DNA from 3 places in the Shinella oryzae genome. Region 1 is predicted to be linked to each of the others. Evidence: riboswitches for the same ligand, from Rfam matches in the RefSeq annotation. Region 1 holds a riboswitch; each other region holds the start of a gene.

Region 1 (7,213 bases):
CACGGTCACGCGCTGTGGCGTGACATCGAGGCTTGCCAGGATATCCGCGAGGGCGGGCATGCGCGTGCCGACGATGTCGAGGATATCGACATTGCCTTCGCCATCCGCCTGCCAGGCGACGACCGCGCCCGCCTCTTCCAGGAGGTCGAGCTTCAGATCCGGCATCAGCGATGCGTTGAACAGGAACATTTCCTTCTGCCGGAGCGGCGCGAAGCGGTCGGAAACCGGTGCCCGGCCATCGAGCAGCCGGCTGAGCAGCGTCAGGTCCGCCTCGTTCGCGAGGTGAAGCCGGCGGGTCGCGAACGCCCGCCCGCCCGTGGGAGGCACGCCGGCGAAGCGGTGCTGCGGGAGCGGGCGGAAGCCGTGTTTCTCGTAGAGCGCCGGCGTGTCCGTCAGGAGCACGACGGCCTCGAAACCTTCGGCGTTGCAATGATCGAGCGCCGCCTCCATGACGGCGCGATAGAGCCCGCGGCCGCGATGGCTCGGCCGGACCGCGCCGGATTGCAGGCCCGCCGCCCGCACAAAGACGCCGTCGATGACGAGCGGCATGGCGAAAGCGGTGATATTGGCGATGCAGGTGCCGTCGGCGTCAAAGAAGCCGAAGGGCGCGCTGGTCGGGTCCGGTCCGCCCAACCGGTCAAGACCGGAGACATCGATCTCGAATATGTCCCGGAGCAGATCGCAGAGGCCCTGCCAGGCCGCGCGGTCGTCGAAGTAATGTGCGCGGAAGATGAGGCCCGCCTTGTCGGATGACATCACCGCACGCCGGTGGAGCCGAAGCCGCCGGCGCCGCGCGCGGTTTCGCTCGCCTCCACGGCCTCGCGCACGGCCACCTGCGTCACGGGCGCGATGACCATCTGGGCGACGCGCATGCCGCGTTCGATGGTGAAGGCTTCCTCGCCGAGATTGACGAGCAGCACCTTCACCTCGCCGCGATAATCGCTGTCGATGGTGCCGGGCGTGTTGAGGCAGGTGACGCCGTGCTTGAAGGCGAGGCCGGAGCGCGGCCGGATCTGGGCCTCGTAGCCATGCGGGATTTCAAAGATGAAGCCGGTCGGCACGAGCGCGCGTTTTCCCGGCGCAAGCGTGAGGGCCGCGTCGGCATCCACCGCCGCGCGCAGGTCCATGCCGGCGGCGCCCGTCGTTTCGTAGGCGGGGAGCTCGATATCCGCACCGTTCGGCAGGCGAACGAGGGAGAGCGTGGGCTTGGCGGGAGCGTGCGCGTTCATGACACCCATAAGCCGGCCGCAGGCGCGGGCCGTCAATTGCATCTTCGCGGCGGAGCCTGTAAAGACCGCGCCAACTCACAGGATATTGCTTGAACATGGCCGAAACCCTTGCCGAGGCGGTCTCCCGCCGCCGCACCTTCGCGATCATCGCGCACCCGGACGCCGGTAAAACCACCCTCACCGAAAAGCTGCTGCTGTTCGGCGGCGCCATCCAGCTCGCCGGCGAGGTGAAGGCGAAGAAGGACCGCATCCAGACCCGTTCGGACTGGATGAAGATCGAGCGCGAGCGCGGCATCTCGGTCGTGACCTCGGTCATGACCTTCGAATATGACGGCAACGTCTTCAACATTCTCGATACGCCCGGCCACGAAGACTTCGCCGACGACACCTACCGCACGCTGACGGCGGTGGATGCGGCCGTCATGGTCATCGACGCCGCAAAGGGTATCGAGCCGCGGACGCTGAAGCTGTTCGAGGTCTGCCGCCTGCGCGATATCCCGATCATCACCTTCGTCAACAAGATGGACCGCGAGAGCCGCGATCCCTTCGAGATCCTCGACGAGGTGGAAGAGAAGCTGGCGCTGGATACCGCGCCGGTGACATGGCCGGTCGGCCGCTCCAAGACCTTCTGCGGCTCCTATCATCTGGCCGATCGCACCTTCCGCGGCTCGGACACGCAGGTCCAGCCGACCAGGATGGACGATGCCGCCGAAGTCGCCAAACACCTGCCGGAAAACGAGCGCCAAGCCTTCATCGACGAGATGGAACTGGCGCGCGAGGCCTGCCGGCCGTTCGATCGCGAAGCCTTCCTCGAAGGCCATATGACGCCGGTCTTCTTCGGTTCGGCGCTGCGCAATTTCGGGGTGCGCGATCTCATCAACGCGCTCGGCGCCTTCGCGCCGCCGCCGCGCGACCAGGTGGCAGATGTGCGCAAGGTCCACGCCGCCGAAGACAAGATGACGGCCTTCGTCTTCAAGATCCAGGCCAACATGGACCCGAACCACCGCGACCGCATCGCCTTCGCGCGCGTGTGCTCCGGCATGCTGGAGCGCGGCATGAAGGTGCGCCTTGCCCGCACCGGCAAGCAGATCGGCCTCTCGGCACCGCAGTTCTTCTTCGCCTCGCAGCGCCAGCTGGCCGATACGGCCTATGCCGGCGACGTGGTTGGCATTCCCAACCACGGCACGCTGCGCATCGGCGATACGCTGACGGAAGGCGAGGCGCTGGTGTTCGAGGGCGTGCCGAACTTCGCGCCGGAAATCCTGCGCCGCGTGCGGCTGGAAGACGCGATGAAGGCCAAGAAGCTGAAGGAAGCGTTGCAGCAGATGGCGGAAGAGGGCGTCGTGCAGCTCTTCTCGCCGGAAGACGGCACGCCGGCCATCGTCGGTGTCGTCGGCGCGCTGCAGCTCGACGTTCTCAAGGAGCGCCTGCAGCAGGAATACGGCCTGCCGGTCTCCTTCGAAATGTCGCGCTTTTCCGTCTGCCGCTGGATTTCCTCCGACAATGCGGCCGAACTCGACAAGTTCGTCACTCAGCGCCGCGGCGATATCGCCCGCGACCTCGATGGCGATCCGGTCTTCCTTGCGCAGGACAGCTTTTCGCTGCGCTACGAGGCGGAGCGTTACCCCGCGATCAAGATGGTCGCCATCAAGGAGTACCACGTCACCAAGGCGTGACGGCGGCCTGTCACTTTCAAGGTGACAGGCGCCTCTCCATTTGCGAAAAGCATTGCCAGACAGGGGCGTCCGCGCAGGCGGGCTGAGAAGCACCCTTTGAACCTGAACCGGATCATGCCGGCGGAGGGAGTCGCTGGCACTGCATTCGCCGTTGTCCCGCGCCCGCCTCCGTCCGCAAGGAGGCGAGATGGCAGACACAATCGCAAACATCCTCTCGATCGCAGGCTCCGACCCCTCGGGCGGCGCCGGCATCCAGGCCGACCTCAAGACCTTCGCCGCCCGTGGCACCTATGGCATGGCCGTGCTGACCGCGCTGACGGCGCAGAACACGCAGGGCGTTTCGGGCGTGCATCTCGTGCCGCCGGCCTTCGTCGCCGCGCAGATCGCCGATGTCTTTGCCGATGTGCGGGTGGGCGCCGTCAAGATCGGCATGATCGCCTCGGGCGAGATCGCCGAGGCGGTGGCGAACGCCCTGTCGCCGCATCGCTCCGTCCCCGTCGTGCTCGATCCCGTCATGATCGCCAAGGGCGGGGCCTCTCTTCTGGCCGCAGACGCCGTGGAGGCCCTGACGCGCCGGCTGCTGCCGCTGTCCACGCTGCTCACGCCCAACCTGCCGGAGGCGGCCGCCCTGCTCGGCGAAGCCGAGGCGACCGACCGGGCTGCGATGGAAAACCAGGCGAAGCGCCTGCTGGCGCTCGGGCCGAAGGCGGTTCTGCTGAAGGGCGGGCATCTGCCGGGCAACGAGAGCCCGGATGTGCTCGCCATGCCGGGCGCGCTGCGCTGGTTCGAGGGCGTGCGCGTGCTCACGCGCAACACCCACGGCACCGGCTGCACGCTGTCGAGCGCGGTGGCGGCGGAACTGGGCAAGGGGCATTCGCTGCCTGAGGCCGTGGCCGCGGCCAAGAGCTTCGTCGCCGGTGCCGTGCGCGGATCCGGTGCGCTGGCAGTCGGCGCGGGGCACGGTCCGCTGCATCATTTCCACGCGCTCTGGGCGTGACGGTCAGCGATCCGAAAGCGCCAGCCGCAGGCCCATGAGCCCCAGGGCCGCGGCGAAGCTGCGCTGCATCCAGGTCATGACCGCCGGTCGGCCCAGCACCTGCCGTCGCAGGCTGGCCGCGAGCGCGGCATAGACGGCGAAGACCAGGAAGGTCAGCAGCATGAACACGCCGCCGAGCAAGAGCATCCGCGCCGTCAGGTCCGGCGCGCCATCGGGCACGAACTGCGGCAGGAAGGCGAGGAAGAACAGCGAGAGCTTGGGGTTGAAGACATTGGTGAAGGCGCCCTTGCGCACGATGCGCGCGGCCGCCTCGACCGGCTGGTCCGGTGCCGTATCGAGCGCAACGCTTTCGCGCAGCATGCTCCAGGCGATGAAGAGCAGGTAGATGACGCCGATGATGCGCAGGAGTTCGAAGGCAAGCGCGCTGGCATGCAGGATGGCGGCGAGCCCGGCGATGCTGGCCAGCATATGCGGGATGATGCCCAGCGTGCAGCCGAAGGCCGCAAGCAGGCCGGCGCGAAAGCCGCCGCTGACCCCGCGCGCCACGGTGTAGATGACGCCGGTGCCCGGAAGCAGGATGACGATGAGCGAGGTGATGAGGAATTCGGTGGTCATGTCGGGTTTCCATGCGCTTGAAGAGGCGGCAGGAAACACCGGACGGTCATCGCGGTCTTGAACGAAATTGCAGGTCAGGTGAGGGCGGCCAGATAGGCGCCCGGCGTGTAGCCGTAACGCCGCGTGAAGTTGCGGGTCATGTGGCTCTGGTCGGCGAAGCCGGCGCCGGCCGCGGCATCGGCAAGCGGATTGCCGGCGGCGATGAGGCGGCGGGCGAGATCCGTTCGGCGCTGGATGAGATAGGCGTGGGGTGTCAGCCCCGTCGCGCGGGCGAAATCCCGCACCAGCCGGAAACGGCCAAGGCCGCAATCGGCGGCCAGCGCATCGAGCGTGACGGGCGAGACCGGGTCGGCGTCGATCCGCTCGCGTGCGCGGGCGATGCCGGCAGCCGCAATGCCCTCGCGGCGCGGCGCCCGTTCGCGCAGCACCGCCGCCAGCAGCAGGAGAAGCCGCTCATCGCGGCAGATTGCTGCGGCCTTGGTATCGACCAGCGCCGTCAGAGCGGCCGCGACAAGCCGGCCGACGCGGCTGTCGTCCAGCACGGGCGCATAAAATTCCTCGCGGGTGTCCCCTTCGAAAATGTCCTGTGCCGCGGCCGCGACGATATCCAGCCGCATATAGAGCATGCGCCAGGCGCGGGACGCGCCGCCAAGCGGCGCGCCGTCATGCACCTCGCCGGGGTTGACGGTGATCGTGTTGCCGGCCTGCGCCTCCACGCGGCCGCGCCCGCTCGCCGATGTCTGCGCGCCGCGTTCGACCAGGCCGATGCCGTAGGTGTCGTGGCTGTGGCGGGCGAAGGCGTGGCTGCTGTCGGCGATGACGGCCTCGACGCCGTCGATGGCCGTGCGCAGGACCTGGAAACGGCCGCTTGCCACGCCCTACTCCCGCGGCGTGCCGGGAAGGGCTTTGGTCTCGCCGAACCAGTCGGTGGCCGAAGAGCACCAGATCTGGCGCTTGGGCTTGAGGGCGGCGCGCTGGTTGATGCTGCCCCAACGGATGCCCCAAAAGGCGGCCGCCTCGCCCGTGCCGGAGGAAAACAGCGGCGTTCCGCATTCCGGGCAGAAGTGCAGAAATCGCTCGCGGCCGCTTTCGGCGATCTTGGTATAGACCTTCGGCGTCTCGCCGGTGAGGGTGAGATCGGCCCGCGGCACGCGCACGGTGACGCGATAGGGCGAGCCGGTCAGCCGCTGGCAATCCGTGCAGTGGCAGATGAGCAGACCATCGGGATCGATCTCGGCCTCGTAGGTCACGAAGCCGCAATGGCATTGTCCGTCGATCCGCATCTCTCGTCCTTCCGCCTCGGGTAAAGGCGGAAGGATAGGCGCCTGTCGCGCGACGTCAATGCGCCGGCTTGATGAAGGTGCCGTTGCGCAGCTCGCGCATGGCCTGCTGCAACTCGGCCTGGGTGTTCATCACGATGGGGCCGTGCCAGGCGACGGGCTCCTCGATGGGTTTGCCCGAAACCAGCAGGAAGCGGATGCCCTGCTCGCCGGCCTGCACTGTCACCTCGTCGCCGGTATCGAAGACCACGAGCGTGCGGTTGCCGGAGAGGTCGCGGATGTTCAGCTCCTCGCCCTGGAACTCCTTTTCCACCTTCACGCCGAAGGGCTTCGAGGCGTCGCGGAACGTGCCGGAGCCGGCGAAGATATAGGCGAAGGCAGAGCGGTAGGTATCGACCGGCAGGCGCTTCGTCTTGCCCGGCGGCACCGAGATGTCGAGATAGACGGGCTCGGCGGCGATGCCGTCGACCGGGCCGGTCTTGCCCCAGAAGCTGCCGGCGATGACGCGCGCCACGGTGCCGTCGTCGTCGACGGCGACGGGAATATCAGCGGACTTGATGTCCTGGTAGCGCGGCGCCGTCATCTTGAGCGACGAGGGCAGGTTGGCCCACAGCTGGAAGCCATGCATCTTGCCGGCGAAGTCGCCGCGCGGCATTTCCTGGTGCAGGATGCCGCTGCCGGCCGTCATCCACTGCACGTCGCCGGCGCCCATGACGCCGTGGTTGCCGAGGCTGTCGCCGTGCTCGACGCTGCCGGCCAGCACATAGGTGATGGTCTCGATGCCGCGGTGGGGATGCCACGGGAAGCCGCGGATATAGTCGTCGGGATCGTTGTTGCGGAAGTCGTCCATCATCAGGAACGGGTCGGTCAGCGACGGATCGCCGAAGCCGAAGACGCGGTGCAGTTTCACGCCGGCGCCTTCCATGGCGGGGCGGGCGATGCTTTCGTGTTTGACGGGGCGTATGGACATGGGAGAAGTCCTTTCGACTGGGTTGCTTGCCCCTTCTATACGCCGGCGCGATTGTTCACGAAATCTGCCCGACATGAAACGCAGTGTTCACACAAGCGACTTTCGCGGCGTGCAGCCGTGCGGCTCGCCCGTGCGGGAATGACACGCATGGTTTCCGTCCGTTTACTTTCGTTAACGCATTTTTACCCATTTGCGTTGAAAATCCGGGCAGTGCCATGGTTAATGCGTCGGATCCGTCACCGGTTCGCACCGGTCCAATCAAGCAGGAAATGTCATGTGCCGTTGGGCAGCCTATCGCGGAGAGCCGCTCTTTCTCGAGGAACTCGTGTCCTCGCCCGCCCATTCGCTGATCGAACAGTCCCACTGCGCCACGCGCGCCAAGACGGCCACCAACGGTGACGGCTTCGGCATCGCCTGGTACGGCGACCGCCCGGAGCCCGGCCGCT
Region 2 (7,213 bases), 740 kb from region 1:
CATCTTCTTGAGGATCGTCGGCCAGACAGGGCCCAGTGCGATATAATCCGGCTGTGCGGCAAGCGCGGTTTCCAGCTCCGCTTCGTCATGGCTCGACAGGCCGAGCTTCAAGCCGGCGGCGCGGATGGCCGTAATATCGGCATCGGCGAGGTCTTCCTGTCCGAGATGCACGAAGTCGCAGCCTTCCTCGATGGCGATCTGCCAGTAGTCGTTGATAACAAGCACGCAGCCGTGCCCGGCGCAGACGGTCTTGGCGCGGCGGATGTGCTGGCGGAGGTCGTCTTCCGACACGTCCTTCATGCGCAGCTGAACGAGCTTGACGCCGATGGGCACGAGGCGCTCGATCCAGTCGGCGCTGTCGACGATCAGGTAGAACGGATCGAGTTTCATGCGAAGACGGCCTTTCCGATGACGGGGGTGGAGGGAACCGCCATGTCGCGCGGCTCGAGCGGACGCGCCGCATGCGCCAGCCGCCCGGCCTCGAGGGCAAGCGCGAAGGCCTCGGCCATGGCGACCGGGTCACCGGCGTTCGCAACGGCGGTGTTGAGCAGGACGGCATCGTAACCGAGCTCCATCACGCTCGTTGCATGCGAGGGGCGGCCGATGCCGGCATCGACGATCAGCGGCACATCGGGGAATTGCGCGCGGAAGCTGCGCAGCGCCTGCGGATTGACCGGCCCCATGGCCGAGCCGATCGGCGCGCACCAGGGCATCAGCACACGGCAGCCGGCGTCCAGCAGTTTTTCCGCCACCACGAGATCGTCCGTCGTGTAGGGGAAAACCTGGAACCCTTCGGCCGTCAGGATGCGTGCCGCCTCGACGAGGCCGAAGACATCCGGCTGGAGCGTGTCGTGGTGGCCGATGACCTCCAGCTTGATCCAGTCGGTGCGGAACACGTCGCGCGCCATCTTCGCTGTCAGCACGGCCTCCTGCACGCTGTGGCATCCCGCCGTGTTGGGCAGAACGCGAACACCAAGCGCGCGGATCATCTTGAAGAACGCGCCGCCCGCCTTGCCGCCCGCCGTCTCGCGGCGCAGCGATACGGTGACGATCTCCGTCTTCGAGCGCCGCACGGCTTCGGCAAGAATAGCGGGCGAGGGATAGCGGGCCGTGCCCAGCAGAAGACGGGACTGGACGGTAACGTCGTAGAGCTTCAGCATGTCAGCCTCCCTGCATGGGGGAGAGGATCTCGATCCGGTCCCGCTCGCCGAGCGTGAAGGCGGCGCGATCCTCGCGGTGCACGAGCTCTCCGTTCACCGCTGTCGCAAGCCACTCTCCCTCGTATTCGAGGACATCGAGCAGGGCGGCGAGCGTCGTTGCCGCCACGTCCTGTTCCTCGCCGTTGATGATGAAGGTCATGATGCCAGCCTCTCCGGTTGCGGGGCTTCCGCCAGCAGGCGCCGGGCCACCTCGCCCGCCATGGCGGGCGCCAGCAGGAAGCCGTGGCGGTAAAAGCCGTTGACATGGATGGTATCGCCGAGCGCCGTGACGCGCGGCAGGTTATCAGGGTAGGCGGGGCGGATACCCGCGCCGGTCTCGGCCACGCGCGCCTCGCCGAAGGCGGGATGCAGTGCATAGGCGGCGTTCAGCAGTTCCATCATCGAGCGGGCCGTCACCGGGCCGGCATCATCCGTCTCGATCATGGTCGCGCCGACCATGAACCGGTTCTTATCGCGCGGCACGATGTAGATCGGGTGGCGCGGATGGAGGAGACGGACGGGACGGGAGAGGTTTATCTCTTCGGTCTCGAGATAAAGCATCTCACCGCGCACGCCGCGCAGCTCCGGCAACTGGCCGATGCGGGCTGCACCGGTGCAATCGACGATCCGGTCGAAAGCGCCCTTGTCCTTGCTGTCGCCAAAGAGGAAGCGCATGCGTGCCTCCTCAAGCGCGGCGGTCAGGCCGGAGAGCGCCCGACGCGGATCGAGATGCGCCTCCTCGCGGAAGAACAACGCCTTGCGGAACCGGCCGGCGAGATCCGGTTCGAGCGCGCCGATCGCCGCCTCGTCCAGCCATTCCCAGCCGGTGGTGCGCGAGGCGAAGCGGTCGAGTTCGCCCGTATCGCGCCCGCCTGCGACAACCAGCGTTCCGCAGCGCTGGACCTGTCCGGGCAGGGCGGCCTCCCACCAGTCGGCCGCCATTCGCCCGAGCGAGAGCACCGGTTCTTCGGCATTCTCGCGCTCGCACCACGGCGCCAGCATGCCGCCGGCAAAACCGGATGCGCCGGTGCCGACAGCGCCGGCCTTTTCCTGCACGGTGACGTCGAAGCCATGGCGGTAAAGCTGCCATGCGACGGTGAGGCCGGCGACGCCGGCCCCCTTGACCAGGATGCGCATGGTCATTCTCCCGCAGGTGTCGTGCCAAGCGGCATGTAGAGGTCGCCGCCCTCACGGAACTTCGCCGCCATGGCCTCCAGCCCCTCCTTCTGCGCTTCCGCGCGGATGTCGTGGGAGATGCGCATGGAGCAGAATTTCGGACCGCACATGGAGCAGAAATGCGCCACCTTGTGCGCCTCCTTGGGCAGCGTCTCGTCGTGGTAGGAGCGGGCCGTTTCCGGATCGAGCGACAGGTTGAACTGGTCCTCCCAGCGGAACTCGAAGCGGGCGCGCGACAGCGCGTCGTCGCGGATCTTCGCCGCCGGGTGCCCCTTGGCGAGATCGGCGGCATGGGCGGCGATCTTGTAGGTGATGACGCCCACCTTCACGTCGTTGCGGTCGGGCAGGCCGAGATGTTCCTTCGGCGTGACGTAGCAGAGCATGGCCGTGCCGAACCAGCCGATCATCGCCGCGCCGATACCCGACGTGATGTGGTCGTAGCCGGGCGCGATATCGGTGGTGAGCGGCCCGAGCGTGTAGAACGGCGCCTCGCCACAGGTCTTCAGCTGCTTGTCCATGTTCTCCTTGATCTTGTGCATCGGCACATGGCCGGGGCCTTCGATCATGACCTGGCAATCCCTTGCCCAGGCGATCTGCGTGAGTTCGCCAAGCGTTTCGAGTTCGGCGAACTGCGCCGCATCGTTGGCGTCGGCAATCGAGCCGGGGCGCAGGCCATCGCCGAGCGAGAAGGAGACGTCATAGGCGCGGCAGATGTCGCAGATTTCCTCGAAATGCTCATAGAGGAAGCTTTCGCGGTGGTGATGAAGACACCACTTGGCCATGATCGAGCCGCCGCGCGAGACGATGCCGGTGACGCGATTGACGGTGAGCGGGATGTAATGCAGCCGCACGCCGGCGTGGATGGTGAAATAGTCCACGCCCTGTTCCGCCTGCTCGATCAGCGTGTCGCGGAAGACTTCCCAGGTCAGGTCCTCGGCGATGCCGTTGACCTTTTCGAGCGCCTGATAGAGCGGCACGGTGCCGATCGGAACCGGCGAATTGCGGACGATCCATTCGCGGATGTTGTGGATGTTGCGGCCTGTCGACAGGTCCATGACGGTATCGGCGCCCCAGCGGATCGCCCACACCATCTTCTCGACCTCTTCGGCCATGGAGGAGGTAACGGCGGAATTGCCGATATTGGCGTTGATCTTGACCAGGAAATTACGGCCGATGATCATCGGCTCGGCCTCGGGATGGTTGATGTTGGCGGGGATGATCGCCCGGCCACTGGCGACCTCCTGACGGACGAATTCCGGCGTGACGAAATCGGGAATATGCGCGCCGAAACTGTCGCCATCGCGCACGAGTGTATCCTTCGCGGCCTTGCGGCCGAGATTTTCCCTGATGGCGATGAATTCCATCTCCGGCGTGATCATGCCGGCGCGGGCATAGGCGAGCTGGGTCACAGCCTTGCCGTCCCTCGCCTTGCGCGGGCGGTTGCGAACGGGGAATTCCGGTGTCAGACGCTCGCCGGTCGCGAAGCCGTTGTCCTCCGGGCGGATGTGACGGCCTTCATAGTCTTCGGTATCGCCACGCGCGGCGATCCAGCTTTCGCGCAGCCGCGGCAGGCCGCTTTCGATGGCGACGATGTGGTTGGGGTCGGTATAGGCGCCCGAGGCGTCGTAGACGATGACGGGCGGCTCTCCCGAGGTCGGGTGGAGGGAAATCTCGCGCATCGGCACGCGGATTTCGGGATGCTGTTCGCCGGCAATGTGGATCTTGCGCGAGGCGGGCAGGGCGCCGGTGGTGACGGTCGGGGTGAGCTTTTGGGCGGCAATATTCATCGTGAGGCTCCAAGTTCGGTTTGGAGACCCAGTCCTAGAGCCGGAATGATGGAAGGACGCTGGACACGGAATCCGGGTTATCGGATGTCCTGCCACAGCGCTTGCACCGTCCCTACGCCAGTATGAACTGGATCAGGTTCAACGGGTCACTGCGCTGCGAAAGCCAGCAGTATCTCAGCCCCTTGTCGGGACCCCCCTGGTGAATGCCTTAAGCAAAAACGCTATGGGTCGATTTGTCAACGGGGTTCATAAAGTAAGTTCATACTTACTTTTTTCTGTGCCGCACACAAAAAGAAACGGCGGAGCAAGCCCCGCCGTTCCCTTTGAAACCATTCGCGAAAACTATTCGCGTTCGCCCGTGAAATTCAGCAGCAGCTGGAAGATGTTGACGAAATTCAGGTAGAGCGAGAGCGCGCCGAACACGGCCATCTTCTGCTGGGATTCCTGGTCAATGTTCTCGGCATATTGCGACTTGATGTTCTGCGTATCCCAGGCCGTCAGGCCGACGAAGACGAGGATACCGATCACGGAGATTGCGAACTGCAGGGCGCTGGAGCCCAGGAAAATGTTGACGATCGAAGCGATGATGACGCCGATCAGGCCCATGATCAGGAACGAGCCGAATTTCGAAAGGTCACGCTTCGTCACATAGCCGTAAAGGCTCGTGGCGCCGAACATGGTTGCGGCGATGAAGAAGGTTCGGGCGATGCTCATGCCGGTGAAGACAAGGAACACCGATGCGAGCGAGAGGCCCATGACGGCGCAAAACGCCCAGAAGGTCATCTGTGCCGTGCTGGCCGACATCGTCTGGATCTTGAACGAGAAGAAGAAAACGAAGGCGAGCGGCGCCAGCATCACCACCCACTTGAGCGGCGACGAGAAGATCGGCACGTAGAGCGCCGGCGTGGAGCCGACAATGAACGCAACGAGGCCGGTGATAACAAGGCCGGCGCCCATGTAGTTGTAGACGCGCAGCATGTGCTGGCGCAGGCCCTCGTCGAAGAGGGCAGCGGACTGCGCCTGTGCGCCGTAGCCGAATCGCTGTTGTACGGGTTCCATCTCATATCTCCTTATGGAAACGGTTGATCAGTAGAGCGTGCGGGAAAGTTCCCGCGCGGTTTGCGTCAGGTCGTCGGCCTTGCGGCTTTCGGACACCAGGGCATAGGCGACGTCGCCGATCTGCCAGTAGGCGGCCCGGGCGTTGTCAGCGTGGAACAGCAGGACATGCTGCACGGCAAACGAGCCCGGGCGCACCGCAAAGAGCGAGAGGCGTTCGTTCGCCTCCGGTTGCAGCACCAGCTCGACGCTCGGGCCATAGGCCGAGGGGAAGACCTGCGTATCGAGCAGGGTCCAGCCTTTCGGCAGGTCCGGCAGGACGATGGCGGTGGCCGAGCGGATCTCTGCACGGTCGAACGTTTCCGTCTCCGGCTGAGATGCCATCGTGTCGCGCAGAAGCGTCGTCCGGTGTGCGCGCACCGCTTCCTCCACGAAGGCCGGCGGCTGCACCGAGGCGATGACCTCGGTCGCGCCGAAGGGGCCGAAGACGGCATGCGCGACCCAGCCTGCCGCGACGAAGAGCGCGATCGCTGCAGCACGGCGGAAGACCGCAAGGATGCGGCGGCGCGACAGCGAACGCTCCAGCTGGCGCGCGGCCTCGCGCGTCTCCTGCCGGATCACGGTGCGGTGGTCCGCAAGCGCCAGGCGCAGCTCGTCGCGCACGCGCAGGTCCTTCATGATCTGCGCGGCGACGGCCGGGCGTTCCGACAGATAGGCCTCCACCTCGATGCGCCGCCCGACGGCCAGCTGGTCGTCGACATAGGCGTTGAGATCGGCTTCGAGGATGGGGTCATTGCTGGTCATCGCCAGTGCCTCCGACAATCCTGAGATGCGTGACGGTCGCGGACGGGCCGCTTTGTTCGAATGTGCGCAGGCGCTCGCGCGCCCGGGCGACGCGTGACATCAGCGTTCCCACGGGAATGCCGAGGGCGGTCGCCGCTTCCTGGTAGGAAAGCTCCTCGATGGCGACGAGGTGCAGGGCCGCGCGCTGCTCTTCGGGAAGCGTGAAGAAGGCGTTGCGCAGCTGCGTGAGGCGCACCGAATGATCCTGGTTGGCCGGTATCGCGGTTTCGGCGACTTCGGCCGCGCCATCGTGGCGGCGCTGCATCGAACGGCGCTGGCGCAAGCGGTCCACATGCGCATTGTGCAGGATCGACATCAGCCAGTTGCGCACATTCGCGCCAGTGCGGAACGTGCCCTGCCGTTCATAGGCCTTCACCAGCGCATCGTGCACGAGGTCCTCGGCATCATCCGGATTGCGGACGAGCGAAAGTGCGTAGCGCCTGAGCGCCGCAAGCTGTCCGATCACGTTGAAGCCGGGTGTCTTTGCGTTCATGCCCCAATATACGAGAGCCGCGCGGCTTCCATTCCATCGGCTGCCAAAAAAGTTCACAACCAGTGGAGAACGATGGCCGCAAGCAGGAGGTAGCGGCCGAACTTGGCGATGGAAACGACGAGCAGGAAACGGAAAAACGGCTCGCGCATGATGCCGGCTGCCACCGTCAGCGGATCGCCGATGATCGGTGCCCAGCTGAGAAGCAGGCTCCACCAGCCGTATTTGCGATACCAGTTGCCGGCACGCTCGAGGCTTGCGGCGTTGACCGGAAACCATCGCGCATGGCGGAAGCGCTCGATGCCCCGGCCGAGCAACCAGTTGACGACGGAGCCGAGCACGTTGCCCGTTCCCGCGACGATGATCAAAAGGCTGGGTGAATGGCTGCCGGCGGCAAGCAGGCCGACGAGCACCGCTTCGGATTGTGCCGGAAGGATGGTGGCGGCGATGAAGGCGGCTATGAAAAGGCCGCCATAGGCCGCAAGCGCGCTCATCCGGGCATCTCCGTCATACCGCTCTCCGTCCACGCGCGGAGTGCGCGCCCGCTTCCGATAAACGGTACGGCCGGCCTAGGAAAGGGTGTGACAGGTCTTTATCGCGGTATGGGCGGTCAGTCTGGCCTTTGCATTCGCGCTCAGCAGAGGGCGGACCGGTTCATCAGC
Region 3 (7,213 bases), 430 kb from region 1:
GTCGAAGTCTGCCCTGTCGACTGCTTCTACGAAGGCGAGAACTTCCTGGTCATCCACCCGGACGAGTGCATCGATTGCGGCGTCTGCGAGCCGGAATGTCCCGCCGAGGCGATCAAGCCCGATACGGAGCCGGGCCTCGACAAGTGGTTGAAGATCAATACGGAATTCGCGTCTATCTGGCCCAATATCACCGTGAAGCGGGATGCGATGCCCGAGGCCAAGGAAATGGACGGCGTGGAAGGCAAGTACGAGCAGTACTTCTCGCCCAATCCGGGCAAGGGCGACTGACCGGCCGCACGGCGGCCGCCGAAGCTGGGGAAAAAAGCCTGTCCTCGCCAAAAGGCGATAGGGCAGGCTTGATGACCCATGCGAAGCAAATTATTGATTTCGGCACTTTTTTGTGGTAGGGTCCTGATACTGATCCACATCGCGGCATTTTGCGTGCCCGAACACCACCACGAAAGCAAACGATCCCTCACCGTCGCTCACCTCCCATAGGCAACCTCGGTTGCTCGCATGTGATCGCGTTGCAGTGGACCTCTTTGCGCATGGCGGACGGACCAGAGTGGTGACACCGCAGGGTGCCCCCCGTCTTTCCCGGGTCCCCGGACCCACCCCGGCCTCATCGGGGAGTGTAACAGGGAGTATTTGAACAGAATGACGACCCAGCAGAAGAAATCTTCCACGCGCCAGGGCTTCAAGACCGGCGAGTCGATCGTCTATCCCGCCCACGGTGTCGGCCAGATCGTGGCCATCGAGGAGCAGGAAGTCGCCGGCATGAAGCTTGAGCTTTTTGTCATCGATTTCGAAAAGGACAAGATGCGTCTCAAGGTGCCGGTTGCCAAGGCCGTTTCCATCGGCATGCGCAAACTGTCGGAGACCGATTTCGTCGACCGCGCGCTGAAGGTTGTCCAGGGCAAGGCCCGCGTGAAGCGCACCATGTGGTCGCGCCGCGCGCAGGAATACGATGCCAAGATCAATTCCGGCGACCTGATCTCGATTGCCGAAGTGGTCCGTGACCTCTATCGCGCCGAGAACCAGCCGGAGCAGTCCTATTCCGAGCGCCAGCTTTACGAAGCCGCTCTCGACCGCATGGCCCGCGAAATCGCCGCCGTCAACAAGATGTCGGAAACCGAAGCCGTCCGTCTCGTCGAGACGAACCTCGCCAAGGGTCCGAAGCGCGGCAAGGCCATCGAGGAAGATGACAGCCAGGACGAGGCCGCCTGATCTAGGGCGCTCCGTCACGATTTAAAGCCCGGCTGGCGACAGCCGGGTTTTTTTATGGAACTTTTTTGCGGCACGCCCGTTTGACTGGCCGAGGATGACCGAAGGGCGCTGTGCCGCGGCATTGTCCCGGCCGTGCCGGGCGATCCACTAGCCTCTCCGGACTGTCTTCTCTATGGGCGAACGGGTGGTTCATGCCTCCCCGGAGCCGGTTCGGTTCACGTGGAGAGACGCATGGCTACGACGACCGCAGAGCGCCGCATGATCAAGCTTGCCATGTCCGCGCCCTACCTTGAGAGGGACGAGGAACAGGCGCTTGCCCAGGCCTGGAAGAACAATCACGATCAGGAAGCCCGCAACCGCATCGCCATGGCCCATATGCGCCTGGTCGTTTCGATGGCGGGCAAGTTCCGCAATTTCGGCCTGCCGCTCAGCGATCTCGTGCAAGAAGGCTATATCGGCCTTCTGGAGGCCGCCGCCCGCTTCGAGCCGGAGCGGCAGGTGCGCTTCTCCACCTATGCCAGCTGGTGGATCCGCGCCTCGGTTCAGGATTACGTGCTGCGCAACTGGTCCATCGTGCGCGGCGGCACCAGCTCGGCGCAGAAGGCGCTGTTCTTCAACCTGCGCCGCCTGCGCGCCCGTCTCGCCCGCGGCGATACCCGTCTCACCGCCGAGGCCATGCATCAGGAAATCGCCGCCGCCATCGGTGTCAGCACCGCCGACGTGCGCACCATGGATGCGCGCCTGTCCTCGTCGGACATCTCGCTGCAGGCGCCGATCTCGCCCAATGAGGGCGAGGGCGCCAGCCGCATCGATCTTCTCGCCAGCGAGGCTCCCCTGCCGGACGAGCAGGCCGAAGGCTCCATCGATGGCGAACGCCGCCATCTCTGGCTCTATTCGGCGCTCGGCGAACTCAACGAACGCGAGATGAAGATCATCCGCGCCCGCCGCCTCGCCGAAAACGGTGCAACGCTTGAAGAACTGGGCGTCCTGCTCGGCATCTCCAAGGAGCGCGTCCGCCAGATCGAGAACCGGGCGCTGGAAAAGCTGAAGGCCGTCCTGGTCAGCAAGACCACGGATTTCGCCTACGCCTGAGCAGCCTGACGCCGGCTGTTTCCTCGCGCTCCCGACAGCAAAGGACCCGGATGCAGGGACATCCGGGCCTTCGGGGAGGTCATTTATGATGACGCTCAGTTGCAGATCTTGATCTTCCGGATCACGACGTCGCCGTAATAATCGTAGGACTTCACCTTCTTGATGAAGCATTGCGGCTGCTCGTAGCCATAGCTGTCGTAGCAGGCATATGACGGTGCCGCGAAGGAAACGGCGGCGACGAGGGCAACAGTGGCGGAAACGATGGTCTTGCGCATGGGTCTCTCCTGATCTCTGGCCTGATGGATGCGACGAGCTGTTCTCGTCCGGTGATGAGAAGGTCGCACAGCGCCGCCTTGCCCGCTGTTTCCTACGGAACAGGCCGATTTTCCGTCCATTCCCGCCTGCCGGGCTTTGCTCTCCGGTCCGCCCCTTGCGCGCCGTCGCGGGCCGGATTATGCCTTGTGCTGCTCTAACGGGGTGCCCGCAGGTTTCGGTCTGCTGGCTGAGAGGCGTCACGCCAACCCGAAGAACCTGATCCGGCTCGTACCGGCGGAGGGATTAGACGGCTCAATCCAGCGCCCTATTCCCGTTGTGACAAACAAGGAGGCGCGGATGCGCACGCTACTTTCCACATTGGTTACGGCGCTTGCCGTTTGTGTCGCTGTGCCCGCATCGGCGCAGGAAAAGACGCTGACCGTCTACACCTATGAGAGCTTCATCGCCGAATGGGGCCCGGGCCCCAAGGTCAAGGAAGAGTTCGAGAAGACATGCGGCTGCAAGGTCGAATGGGTCGGCGTGGCCGATGGCGTGGAGCTCCTGACCCGCCTCAAGCTGGAGGGCGAGGGCACCAAGGCCGACGTGGTGCTCGGTCTCGATACCAATCTAATCGCCGAGGCGAAGGCCACGGGCCTGTTCGAGGCGCATGGCCTCTCGCCGAAGGACCTGACGGTGCCCGGCGGCTTCTCCGACGATACGTTCCTGCCCTACGACTACGGCCACTTCGCCGTCGTCTATGACAGCGAGACCCTGAAGAACCCGCCGACCAGCCTCAAGGAGCTGGTCGAAGGCGACCCCGCGGAGAAGATCGTCATCGAGGATCCGCGCACCTCCACGCCGGGCCTCGGCCTGCTGCTCTGGGTCAAGTCGGTCTATGGCGACAAGGCGCCCGAGGCTTGGGAAAAGCTCAAGCGGCGTGTCCTGACCGTCACGCCGGGCTGGTCGGAAGCCTATGGCCTGTTCACCAAGGGCGAGGCGCCGATGGTGCTGTCCTACACGACCTCGCCCGCCTATCACGTCATCGCGGAGAAGAACGAGCGCTACAAGGCGGCCGCCTTCTCGGAAGGCCACTATATCCAGATCGAGGTTGCCGGCCTCACCCGCACCGCCGGCGACAAGGCGCTGGCCCGCCAGTTCCTCACCTACATGACGGGGCCGGATTTCCAGTCGATCATTCCCGAAACCAACTGGATGATGCCGGCTGGCAAGACCCGTGATCCGCTGCCCGCCGCCTTCGATGCGCTGGTCAAGCCGGAGAAGACCTTCCTCATGTCGCCGGAGGAGGTCGCGGCCAACCGCAAGGCCTGGATCGACGAATGGCTCGCCGTGATGAGCGCCAAGTAGCCGGGTCAACACCGTGATCTTCGCCCGCGCCGAAAGACGCACGCTCGATATCGCCGGCGCGCTCGCGCTTGGCGGCGTGCTGGCCTTCGTCGGCGTGGCGACGGCCGTGCTGCTTGCCCATGCCGGTTCAGGGGCCGGTGCAGGGGCCGGCGCGGGCGCGCCTTTGTTCGATGCCTATATCCTGCGGGTGGCGCGCTTCACGTTCCTTCAGGCCGCGCTTTCCACGCTGCTGTCGGTGGCGCTCGCCATTCCCGTGGCGCGTGCCCTGGCGCGCCAGCGCGCCTTTCTCGGCCGCGTCTGGATCCTGCGGCTGTCGGCCGTGCCGCTCGGCCTGCCGGCGCTCGTCGCCGCCCTCGGCGTCATCGAGATCTGGGGGCGCCAGGGCGTGGTGAACGATCTCCTGCGCCTTGCCGGCCTGCAAAATCCGGTCAGCGTCTACGGGCTGACAGGCATCCTCATCGCCCATGTCTTCTTCAACCTGCCGCTCGCGGTGCGCTTCCTCGTCGCCGCGCTCGACCGCATCCCGGCGGAATACTGGCTGAGTTCGGCCAATCTCGGCATGGGCGGCGTGGCGGTGTTCCGGCTCATCGAATGGCCGGTCATCCGGCGCGTGCTGCCGGGCATTGCCGGCCTCGTCTTCATGCTGTGCGCCACGAGCTTCACCCTCGTTCTGACACTCGGCGGCGGGCCGGCCGCCACCACCATCGAGGTCGCGATCTACCAGGCGCTGCGCTTCGATTTCGATCCCGCCCGCGCCGTCCTGCTCGCCTTCCTGCAGATCGCGGTTACGGCGCTGTTGCTGTTCGTGCTCTCGCTGTTCGGCCGGCCGCAGGATGAGGGCGTGACGGCGGGCCGCGCCATCCGCCGCTTCGACGGCCGCCGGCGGCGCGTCACGGACGGGCTCGTCATCCTCGCCTTCACCCTCTTCACCGCCGCGCCGCTGCTGGCGACGCTCGTTTCGGGCCTCGCCGCCGATTTCGGCCGGCTCGCGCTCGATCCGATGCTGCACCGCGCGCTTCTCACCAGCCTTGCGATCTCGCTTGCCTCCGCCAGCCTCAGCCTCGCCATCGCGCTGCCCGTCGTGCTGGTGCCGCAGCTCGCCGAAAGCGGCGCGGCGGGCCCGGCCCGGCTGATAATGGCGGGCGCGCTTCCGGCCGTCGGCTCGCTCATCCTGCTCGTGCCGCCGGTCGTCGTGGCCACGGGCTGGTTCCTCATGCTGCGGCTTTTCGGCGAAACCGGCCGCTTCGCCCCGGCCATCGTCACCGTCATCAATGCGCTGATGGCGCTTCCCTTCGTGGTGCGCGTGCTGGGGCCTGCCTATCGCACTCATCTTGCCCGCACGGCGCGCCTCGCGCTCAGCCTCGGCATCACGGGTCCCCGCCGCCTCATGACGATCGACTGGCCGGCGCTGAAGAAACCCTTCCTCACCGCCTTTGCCTTCGCCATGGCGCTGTCGCTCGGCGATCTCGGCGCCGTCGCCATCTTCGGCGCGGAGGGTTTCGTCACGCTGCCCTGGCTGCTTTATTCGCGCATGGCAAGCTACCGCACGGCCGATGCCGCCGGCATCGCGCTCATCCTGGGCGTGCTCTGCCTGCTCCTGACGCTGCCCTCGACCGCTCCCGAGCGCGTCCCCGAAAGGCCCGGCCCCGATGCCTGATACCGCCATCGCCCTCTCCGATGTCACCGTGCGCTTTGCCGGAAAGACGCTCGCCTTCGACTGCGCCATAAAGCCCGGCGCGGCCGTCGCCGTGGTCGGCCCGTCGGGTGCGGGCAAGTCGACCCTCTTCAATGTCATCGTCGGTTTCCAGCCGCCGGCGGCCGGTTCGGTCCGCCTGCTGGGCGAGGACATGGCGGGCCGCGATCCCGCCGAGCGGCCGGTCTCCATCGTCTTCCAGGACAACAACCTGTTCTCCCACCTCACCATCGCCGACAATGTCGGCCTCGGCATCGATCCGGGGCTGCGTCTGGATGCGGCGGGGCGGCGCCGCGTGTCCGAGGCGCTCGCCCGCGTCGGTCTCGGCGGCTACGAGACGCGCCTGCCCGGGTCGCTGTCGGGCGGCGAGCGGCAGCGGGTGGCGCTGGCCCGCGCGCTGGTGCGCCGCCGGCCGATCCTGCTGCTCGATGAACCCTTCGCCGCACTCGATCCCGCCATGCGGGCGGATATGGCGGCGCTGCTTGCCGGCCTCGTTGCCGAGACGCAGGCGACCATGCTGTTCATCACCCACCAGCCCGAGGATATCGGCCGGCTGGCGGACGAGGTGATCTACGTGACGGATGGAAAAATCCGCTTCCACGAGCCGGCCGGCGATTTCCTCGCCCGGCGGGAGCCCGCCGACATCGCGAAATTCCTCGGCCGTTCCGTGCCTTAGCGTGGGCCGCGGCGGTTTTGCCGCGCCCGGTGCCACAATTTGGTCGCCCCCCTGTGTCACCGGAGCCACATGGGAACCGTTTGTTGAATAGGGAGTTGCCGACCGTATGGGGCGCGTCTATCTCCTGCATTCACAAACGCACGATCCGCGCCGTGTCCGCATGCTTTGGCTGCAGACCGGGAGCGGACCCATCAAGGGGCGTGGGCTAGAGACATGGCGAAGGCAAGGCAGGCAGCTGCAATCGTATCCGGACGCGGGGTGACCAGGCCCGTCGCGGCCCTGTTGCTCGCCGCCACGATGCTGACCGGCTGCCAGTCGCTGATCGAGCAGAGCTACGAGCCGACGATCGCGCCGTCCTCCAATCCGCAGATCGTCGATGAGGTGCAGAAGAACGACCCGCGGGCCCAGATGGGCGCGCGCGAGCATCCGCGCATCGTCGCGAGCTATGGCGGCGAATACAAGGACGCCAAGACGGAGCGGCTTGTCGCGCGCATTACCGGCGCGCTGACGCAGGTCTCGGAAAACCCGAACCAGTCCTACCGCATCACCATCCTCAATTCGCCCGCGATCAACGCCTTCGCGCTGCCGGGCGGCTATCTCTACGTGACGCGCGGCCTGCTGGCGCTTGCCGACGATGCCTCCGAAGTCGCCGCCGTCCTGTCGCATGAAATGGCGCATGTCACCGCCAACCACGGCATCGAGCGGCAGAAGAAGGAAGAGGCCGAGGTCATCGCCAGCCGCGTGGTGGCCGAGGTCTTGTCCAGCAACATCGCCGGCAAGCAGGCGCTGGCGCGCGGCAAGCTGCGCCTCGCCGCCTTCTCGCGCAACCAGGAGCTCCAGGCCGACGTCATCGGCGTGCGCATGCTGGGCGAGGCGGGTTACGACCCCTACGCCGCCGCCCGCTT

Evidence for each region. Region 1 has a riboswitch for thiamine pyrophosphate ahead of thiD (bifunctional hydroxymethylpyrimidine kinase/phosphomethylpyrimidine kinase). Riboswitches for the same ligand answer to the same signal wherever they lie in the genome.
Region 2: another riboswitch for thiamine pyrophosphate. It lies ahead of thiC (phosphomethylpyrimidine synthase ThiC); the one in region 1 lies ahead of thiD (bifunctional hydroxymethylpyrimidine kinase/phosphomethylpyrimidine kinase).
Region 3: another riboswitch for thiamine pyrophosphate. It lies ahead of thiB (thiamine ABC transporter substrate binding subunit); the one in region 1 lies ahead of thiD (bifunctional hydroxymethylpyrimidine kinase/phosphomethylpyrimidine kinase).

Annotation. Positions count from the first base shown of each region.
Region 1 covers NZ_CP081987.1:3,310,953-3,318,165, forward strand. The annotation lists gene K6301_RS16140 (GNAT family N-acetyltransferase) at 1-756, opposite strand, end outside; gene dut (dUTP diphosphatase) at 756-1,229, opposite strand; gene K6301_RS16150 (peptide chain release factor 3) at 1,325-2,905, shown strand; TPP riboswitch at 2,957-3,051, shown strand; gene thiD (bifunctional hydroxymethylpyrimidine kinase/phosphomethylpyrimidine kinase) at 3,093-3,902, shown strand; gene K6301_RS16160 (LysE family translocator) at 3,906-4,517, opposite strand; gene K6301_RS16165 (AraC family transcriptional regulator) at 4,592-5,392, opposite strand; gene K6301_RS16170 (GFA family protein) at 5,396-5,800, opposite strand; gene K6301_RS16175 (pirin family protein) at 5,856-6,767, opposite strand; gene K6301_RS16180 (class II glutamine amidotransferase) at 7,042-7,213, shown strand, end outside.
Region 2 covers NZ_CP081987.1:2,574,559-2,581,771, reverse strand. The annotation lists gene K6301_RS12595 (thiamine phosphate synthase) at 1-390, opposite strand, end outside; gene K6301_RS12590 (thiazole synthase) at 387-1,160, opposite strand; gene thiS (sulfur carrier protein ThiS) at 1,162-1,359, opposite strand; gene thiO (glycine oxidase ThiO) at 1,356-2,336, opposite strand; gene thiC (phosphomethylpyrimidine synthase ThiC) at 2,339-4,162, opposite strand; TPP riboswitch at 4,254-4,370, opposite strand; gene K6301_RS12570 (Bax inhibitor-1/YccA family protein) at 4,505-5,221, opposite strand; gene K6301_RS12565 (anti-sigma factor family protein) at 5,249-6,022, opposite strand; gene K6301_RS12560 (sigma-70 family RNA polymerase sigma factor) at 6,009-6,554, opposite strand; gene K6301_RS12555 (YqaA family protein) at 6,608-7,045, opposite strand; gene K6301_RS12550 (hypothetical protein) at 7,186-7,213, opposite strand, start outside.
Region 3 covers NZ_CP081987.1:2,878,657-2,885,869, reverse strand. The annotation lists gene fdxA (ferredoxin FdxA) at 1-288, shown strand, start outside; gene K6301_RS14100 (CarD family transcriptional regulator) at 658-1,227, shown strand; gene K6301_RS14095 (RNA polymerase factor sigma-32) at 1,459-2,319, shown strand; gene K6301_RS14090 (hypothetical protein) at 2,415-2,594, opposite strand; TPP riboswitch at 2,783-2,894, shown strand; gene thiB (thiamine ABC transporter substrate binding subunit) at 2,932-3,939, shown strand; gene thiP (thiamine/thiamine pyrophosphate ABC transporter permease) at 3,956-5,596, shown strand; gene thiQ (thiamine ABC transporter ATP-binding protein) at 5,589-6,308, shown strand; gene K6301_RS14070 (M48 family metalloprotease) at 6,522-7,213, shown strand, end outside.